DNA from 2 places in the Musicola paradisiaca NCPPB 2511 genome. Region 1 is predicted to be linked to the other one. Evidence: predicted binding sites of a transcription regulator. Region 1 holds the regulator's gene; the other holds the start of a gene.
The links. The regulator PurR, encoded in region 1, represses purine synthesis genes. The targets are predictions, from matches to a motif close to CANGCAAACGTTTGCNTG.
Positions count from the first base shown of each region.

Region 2: the regulator PurR is predicted to act here: its motif matches at 2,402-2,419, upstream of cvpA (colicin V production protein).

Region 1 covers NZ_CM001857.1:1,985,421-1,989,636, forward strand. The annotation lists gene DPA2511_RS08665 (riboflavin synthase) at 1-573, shown strand, start outside; gene cfa (cyclopropane fatty acyl phospholipid synthase) at 721-1,872, opposite strand; gene purR (HTH-type transcriptional repressor PurR) at 2,205-3,230, opposite strand; gene cydH (cytochrome bd-I oxidase subunit CydH) at 3,603-3,692, shown strand; gene DPA2511_RS08685 (C40 family peptidase) at 3,840-4,216, opposite strand, start outside.
Region 2 covers NZ_CM001857.1:2,991,309-2,995,524, reverse strand. The annotation lists partial or broken gene accD (acetyl-CoA carboxylase, carboxyltransferase subunit beta) at 1-99, shown strand, start outside; gene folC (bifunctional tetrahydrofolate synthase/dihydrofolate synthase) at 174-1,442, shown strand; partial or broken gene dedD (cell division protein DedD) at 1,432-2,260, shown strand; gene cvpA (colicin V production protein) at 2,578-3,069, shown strand; gene purF (amidophosphoribosyltransferase) at 3,100-4,216, shown strand, end outside.

The DNA.
Region 1 (4,216 bases):
GCGCTGCCTGAGGAACTGTTGCCTGGGTTGGTGCCCGGCGCATCTGTGGCCCATAACGGTGTCTGTTTGACCGTCACGGCTATTGATGGTGGGCAGGTGAGTTTCGATCTGATGAAGGAAACGTTGCGGTTGACCAATCTTGGCGACCTGGGTGTAGGCGATAGCGTTAACGTCGAGCGGGCAGCCAAATTCGGTGATGAAGTCGGGGGGCATGTGATGTCCGGCCATATCATATGCACTGCGGAAGTCGTCAAAATCCTGACATCAGAAAACAATCATCAGATATGGTTCCGTCTGTCGGATCCGTCGCTCATGAAGTATGTGTTGCATAAAGGGTTTATCGGTATTGACGGCATTAGCCTGACGATTGGTGAAGTCACCCGCAACCGCTTTTGCGTACATTTGATTCCGGAAACGCTGAATCGCACCACGCTGGGGCGGAAGCGTCTGGGCGATCGCATCAATATTGAAATCGACCCGCAGACGCAAGCGATTGTCGATACGGTTGAGCGGGTGTTGGCCCAGCAGGCACAACACACTTCTGTGACCACAGACGTCGAGGCAGGATCCTGAACGAAAGCCGTGGGCAGAACCGTTTGTCATGCCGCACGGTGAAACCTGTTCCGCATCCTGAATAAAAAATACGGTGCAGCTAGATAGCCGCACCGTATTTTTTATCCGTGCCGGATAGCCAGTCTGTTCTTCCTTTCCTAGCAGCCGTTAACGCGGCACACGTATTCCACCTTCCACGCCAGAGACGCTAAACAGCACTTGCCAGAGCTGAATATTGCGTGCACGAAACGCACCGGCACAGGCATTCAGGTAATAGCTGAACATACGGTGAAAGCGTGCGGGGTAGTGCCCAGACAGTTTTGACCAATGTTGTTGGAAACGTTCATTCCAGGCCATCAGGGTACGATCATAATCAGCGCCGAAGCTGTGCCAGTCTTCCATAATCAGATACGGTTCGCTGGTTTGCGCAATATGGCGCACCGATGGCAGGCAGCCATTGGGAAATATGTATTTGTTAATCCAGGGGTCGACTTTCAGGTCGGTCTGATTGGCGCCGATGGTATGTAACAAAAACAATCCATTAGGCTTGAGATTGCGGCTGACTACGTGGAAGTAGGTGTCGTAATTCTTCGGCCCTACGTGCTCGAACATGCCGACGGAAACGATGCGATCAAACTGGTGATTGAGGTCACGATAATCCAGCAGTTGAATATCGACGTCCAGATCCTGACAGCGTTGCTGCGCCAGTTTTTGTTGCTCGCGGGAGATGGTTACGCCAGTCACGGCAACACCGTAATAGCGTGCGGCGAATTCAGCGAGGCCGCCCCAGCCGCAACCGATATCCAGCAGTGTCATTCCCTGGCGTAGTTGTAGCTTTTCGCAGATCATGCGCAATTTGTCTTGCTGAGCCTGCTCCAGCGTTTCGGCTTGTTTCCAGTAGCCGCAGGAGTATTGCATGTACGGATCTAACATCTGGGTGAACAGATCATTGCCAAGGTCATAATGCTCCTTGCCGACGATCCAGGCGCGACGTCGGGATTGCAGGTTGGTCAGCCGCGCCGTGAGTATCCGGAGAGTATCCCGCCAGCGGACAGGCAGACGGTTCTCCAGCCCCGCCCGCAATACGCGGTGGAAAAACATATCCAGTCGCTCACATTCCCACCAGCCGTCCATGTAACTTTCACCCAATCCCAACGAACCTTCGCGCAGAATGCGCTTGTATAAGTCAGGATTTTTGACCTGAATATCAAACGGGCAAGAGCCGTTGACGGTGATACCGGCAACCGACAGCATTTCGTTGATAATCTGGAACCAGGATGATTCAGGAGTACCCAGTTCCTCCACATAAGATGAACTCATAACTTCTCCCTACCTTGTCAGAATGATGTCGAACAAGGAACAACGTAGACAATTTTACCCGTAACGGTATCGGTGGAAAAAATCCATCGTCTACCTCTGATGTTCTCAGAGGAAAATAAGAGAAAAGCCGGTGCGAAGGGCATCTATCCCTGGTCGTGATGAACAGTGCGACGACCAATAGACAGGATAGAAAAAGATCGATCTTTCTTGATTACGAGTGTTGCGAAAGACAATGACAAGTGTATGACTGCTTCGTCCTGTGGACAAGTCCCGCTTGGGGCGAAGCAGTGTTGAAGGTTTAGAAATCGGCGTTGAATAAGAAAGTCATCTGACTAACGGCGGTAATCCCGGAATGGGCCGTCAGAAACTGAGCGCCGCTCGATCAGCGTTGGATGGACTTCGATCATCTGCGATTCTTCTCGTTTGCTGGTGATGCGATCGAGCAGCATCGAGAATGCCGCCTGCCCCAAACGTTGTTTAGGTTGATGGATCGTGGTCAACGCTGGCGTGAAATAGCGGGAGTGCCGGACGTTATCATACCCGATCACCGAAATATCCTGCGGTACGCGCAATCCAATCTCATCGGCGGCGCAGATGGCGCCCATTGCCATGATATCGCCGCCGCAGAAAACGGCGGTCGGGCGTTGTTTCTGCGCCAGAATCTGATGCATAGCCCGGTAGCCGGACTCCGGCTCGAAGTCACCCTGAACTATCCACTCTTCCCGGATGGGAATGTCCGCCTCTTTCAGTGCTTTGAGAAAACCCAGATAACGGCCGCTGCCTGTATTTCGTTCTTGTGGCCCGGGAATGACGCCGATATCGCGATGACCTCGTTCGATCAGATACCGCCCGGCCATATAGCCGCCGGAAAAAGCGTTGTCGATGATGGTATCGGTGAAATCACTGTGTGCTTCACCCCAGTCCATCACTACCATGGGGATATGACGATAATCTGCCAACATCGTCAGTAATGCTGGTGGATATTCCGCACACATGACCAGCAGCCCGTCGACACGTTTTTGCGCCAACATGGAAAGGTACGCGCGTTGTTTATCCAACTCATTGTGGGAGTTGCATAACACCAGCGTATAGCCTTTGGCATAACAGCTGTTTTCCACCGCTTCAATGATCTCGGCGAAGTACGGCGCTTCACTGGAGGTCGCCAACAGCCCGATTGATTTTGTATGGTTGACTTTCAAACTGCGTGCGACGGCGCTGGGGGAATAATGTAGTTCTTTAATGGCCGCACGTACTGCGGCTTTGGTCTCTTCGGCGACGAAACGTGTTTTATTGATCACGTGAGACACGGTTGTGGTCGAAACGCCAGCACGTTTTGCCACATCTTTGATCGTTGCCATGCAGAATGACTCCTGAACCTACTTGTTACAGCAGTAAGTATATTGTTAATCGTTTGCCTGCGTGGATCCTGCTTTTGCCTGGACAAAAGTCGGATTTCAGAAGGAGAGTGCCGAGAGATACCTGAAGGGCAGGGCTGACGCTTCACCAACGCAAACGCAGTGTGTTCGGTAAACTGCGGATTTTGTCTGATCTGGGCGGAAAGTGGAAGAGGTAATTCATATTATCTCTGTGACAGATAAGCAGGTTTTTTCTGTGTAATCCGGTAATAATGCTGCCATCGTGCTATAGAGCGCATGAACTATACTGTTCCCGATGCATGTTCGGTAGCTTAATTATCAAGATGACCCGAAAGTGAATTAAAGGAGAGTGCTATGGATACCAATCTGAAAATGTCGCTATTTACGACGTTCGTCTCACTGACCGTCATCGTTATTATGGGGTTGACTGCGGTTCTTAACTGATACGGTGAAAAGCGTCTGATAAGCGGTATCCGCAGTCAGAGCTTGTGTTTTCTGAGAACCTCTCGCTTTACGGCGGGAGGTTTTTTTGTCTCTCTAAAAAACCTCCCGAGTAAAGGAGCTTATGGTCTTACGGTTGCAGAAGGCGACTTAACGGATGGTTTTTGGGGTCACGACACGGCGAGCGCCAACATAATGCTCTTGCCAGTAATCTTCGCTTAACTTGCTGATTTTAATATCAGCACCGGAGCGAGGCGACTGAATAAAACGGCCATTGCCCAGATAAACCCCTACGTGATCCGCTGCTCCCCGGTTAGTGATACGGAAAAACACCAGGTCGCCGCTTTCCAGTTCGGCCTTCTTGATGGGGGCGGCGTCGCGTAGATGAAACATTTCGTTGGCGGTACGCGGAATCGGGATTTTCACCAGATCTTTGTAGGCGTAATAGACCAACCCGCTGCAATCAAAACCGGCAGACGGCGAAGAACCACCCCATTGGTAATGTTTACCAATCTGGCTCATCAGTT
Region 2 (4,216 bases), 1.0 Mb from region 1:
TTCAAGCTGGCGTCTATCCTCGCCAAACTGACCAATCAACCGGAGCCGCTGGAGCCTATCACCGAACGTATCACGGCTTCTTCTGAAAGTGATGCCTGATCTCTTATGGCGGGGATATCATCGTGATATTCTCACCATATCAACGCACCGTAAGTCGTCAGTGAACGGGACTCATGGACAATCTTCAAATACCTCAAGCCACGTCGCCTTTGGCCGCGTGGCTTCACTATCTTGAGCATTTGCACGGTCAACCTATCGATCTGGGTCTGGAGCGGGTCAAACAGGTTGCGGAACATCTCCAACTGTTGCAGCCAGCTCCCTGGGTTTTTACCGTTGCGGGCACCAACGGGAAGGGAACCACCTGCTGTACGTTGGCCGCTATTCTGATGGCGGCTGGCATGCGGGTCGGCGTTTATAGCTCGCCGCATCTGTTGCGTTATACCGAGCGCGTGCGTATCCAGGGGCAGGAACTGCCGGAATCTCTGCATTGCCAGGCCTTTGCCGATATCGACGCCGGTCGTAACGGTATTTCGCTGACCTATTTTGAATTTGGCACGTTGGCGGCGTTGCAGTTGTTCAAACAGGCCCGACTGGATGTGGTTATCCTCGAGGTTGGGCTGGGCGGGCGGCTTGACGCTACCAATATCGTTGATGCGGATGTGGCGGTAGTCACCAGCATCGCGCTGGATCATACCGACTGGCTGGGGAATTCCCGCGAGAGCATCGGCCGCGAAAAAGCGGGGATTTTCCGCGCGAACAAACCCGCGGTGGTGGGCGAACCGGATATGCCGGATTCGATAGCCGCCGTGGCCGCCGAGAAGGGCGCGTTGCTGTTTCGGCGTGGTGCAGACTGGTCGTTTGACGTGCAGAAGGATGCGTGGCGCTGGCAGTGCGGCGATAAACACATCGCGGGATTGCCCATACCCTCAGTCCCCTTGCCTAACGCAGCGACTGCGTTGGCGGCGTTGCAGGTTTCGGGGCTGGATATCGACGAAGACATTATCCGTCTGGGATTGCGGAACGCCGCTCTGCCGGGGCGTTTTCAGATTGTGCGCGAAAAACCGTTGTTGATTCTGGATGTTGCGCATAATCCCCATGCTGCGGGCTATCTGGCATCCCGTCTCAACGCATTGCCGCGTTATGGACGAGTTCGCATCGTGATCGGCATGCTGGCGGACAAGGATATTCCGGGTACGCTGGCATACCTGAAGCCGTTGGCGGATGACTGGTACTGTGCGCCGCTGGACGGTCCACGAGGCGCTGGCGTAGAACAACTGGCTTGCCATTTGGCTGGCTGCGGGCAATATGCGGATGTCGCATCCGCCTGGCGGCAGGCGATGCAGGACGCCGGGCCGCAAGATATTGTGGTGGTTTGCGGTTCTTTCCATACGGTGGCGCATGTGATGGAAGCGCTGGAGGGGAGCGTAACGCATGGCGAGTAAATTCCAGAATCGCCTGGTGGGTACGGTGGTGCTGGTGGCGCTAGGGGTGATCGTGTTGCCTGGTCTGCTGGACGGCAAGAAAAAGCACTATGAGGATACCTTCGCCGCTATTCCTCTGGTGCCAAAACCGGGGGATACGCTGGAGTCGGAGTCGATCCCACCGATTACGCAGTCGTTATCGGCCCAACCCCCGGAAGGCGCGGCGGCGGCGATGCAGGATAAAAAATGGCTCGCAGGAGGATAAGGATGAACCCGCTACTGAGCCGCCGGTAAGTCGTGTAACGACTCAGCCCGTTCAACGCTCAACCCCGCCAGCGTCTCCTCCTATCGTGACCGAGCGACAGACTGTCACACAGTTGGCTCCGCCCGCCATGAAGGCTCAGCCCGTAAAGCCTGAGGCAAAGACAAAGCCGGAGGTGAAAGTGGATACGCGCAATAAGCCCGAACTGAAGTCGCCTGAGGTGAAAACCGAAGCGCGTCAGCTCGAAGCGAAGAGCGTCGAAAAACCGGCTGACAATAAAACGACCGCCAGAGCGGTGGAAAAACCGGCGCCAGTTCAGGAGCAGGCACCAGCCGGGCAGGCATTTGTCGTGCAGTTGGGCGCGTTGAAGAATGCGGATAAGGTAAACGAAGTCGTCGCTAAGCTGCGCTTGTCGGGATATCGCGCGTATACGGTGCCGTCTATGCCGGTGGCCGGGCAGATTACCCGTATTTATGTCGGCCCGGATGCGTCTAAGCAGAAATTGGAGTCATCGCTTGGGGAACTACAGCAGATCAGCGGCTTAAGCGGCCAGGTCAGAGCCTATAGCGCCCGCTGATCATCGGTGTCGTACTGAAGGGTAGGGGAGCATAGCGACCTTACCCTTTGTGTTTGGGCCGGGGGGATTGGGGGCGGAAATGGCGGCGCGTCCCGGCGACATCAACGGATGTAGACTGGGACATTCGTCTGTTATGGCGACAACGGAAACGGTTGCCCGTTATCTGTATGGCGTGGCAGGCGTTTTTTCATTTATTCGCCTATCGAAAAAATCGGCGGGAAATACGCTACGCAAACGTTTTCTTTTTCTGTTAAAATGCGCCGCGAACAGAATGACCGGCGTATACCGATGTTCATCGTTCATTATTGGGATAGTTCATGGTTTGGGTTGATTACGTCATTATCGGTATTATCGGATTCTCGGCTCTGGTCAGTCTTATCCGGGGGTTTGTCCGTGAAGCGCTGTCGCTGGTGACTTGGGGATGCGCATTTTTTATCGCCAGCCACTACTACGCCTATCTCGCGGTTTATTTCACGCGATTTGATGATGAACTGATACGTAACGGTGTCGCTATCGCCATTCTGTTTATTGCGACGTTGATTGTGGGTGCTATCGTCAATTATGTGCTCGGTTCACTGGTTGAACGTACTGGGCTGTCAGGCACCGACCGCGTACTGGGCATCTGCTTCGGTGCGCTGCGCGGCGTGCTGATTGTTTCCGCGCTGCTGTTCTTTCTGGACACCTTTACCGGATTTTCCCAGAGCGCTGACTGGAAGCAATCCCAGCTGATCCCGCAATTCAGTTACATCATTAGATGGTTCTTCAACTATCTGCAAAGCACGTCGAGTTTCTTGCCGCGGCATATCTAGCCGCGGTGGCGCTGATGAGGAAAAGACAACATGTGCGGTATTGTCGGTATCGCCGGTTTTACGCCGGTAAACCAGTCGATTTATGACGCGTTAACGGTGCTGCAGCACCGTGGGCAGGATGCCGCAGGCATCGTCACCATTAATGCTTCCAATTGCTTTCGCCTGCGTAAAGCAAACGGTTTGGTGAAGGATGTTTTTGAAGCCCGGCACATGCAGCGTTTGCAGGGCAATATGGGGATCGGCCATGTGCGTTACCCTACCGCCGGCAGTTCCAGTGCCTCAGAGGCGCAGCCTTTCTATGTTAATTCCCCGTTTGGGATCACGCTGGCTCACAATGGCAACCTGACCAACGCCCATGAACTGCGTAAAAAGCTGTTTGAAGAAGGTCGTCGTCACGTTAACACCACATCGGATTCTGAAATTCTGTTGAATGTGTTCGCCAAAGAGCTGGATCGTTTCCATCATTACCCGCTCTTGGCGGAGGACGTGTTTTCTGCGGTCGCTGCGACGCATCAGCAGATCCGCGGCGCTTATGCCTGTGTGGGTATGATTATTGGCCACGGTATGGTCGCCTTCCGCGATCCGAATGGGATTCGTCCGTTGGTGATCGGCAAACGCAATTTGGCCGATGGGCGCAGTGAATACATGGTGGCGTCGGAAAGCGTAGCGCTTGATACGCTGGGGTTCGAATTTTTGCGGGATGTCGCACCCGGCGAAGCTATCTATATTACCGAGCAGGGGCAGCTGTTTACTCGTCAGTGCGCGGAGAATCCCAAAAGTCACCCTTGCCTGTTCGAATATGTCTATTTTGCTCGCCCGGACTCGTTCATCGATAAGATTTCGGTTTATAGCGCCCGTGTTCGCATGGGGCATAAGCTGGGTGAAAAGATTGCGCGTCAATGGGAAGATCTGGATATCGACGTGGTGATCCCGATTCCGGAAACCTCCTGCGATATCGCACTGGAAATTGCCCGTATTATCAATAAGCCGTACCGTCAAGGGTTCGTGAAGAACCGTTATGTCGGCCGCACCTTTATCATGCCGGGGCAGCTGACGCGGATTAAGTCAGTACGTCGTAAATTGAATGCTAACCGTGCTGAATTCCGCGGCAAAAACGTGCTGTTGGTGGATGACTCTATTGTGCGCG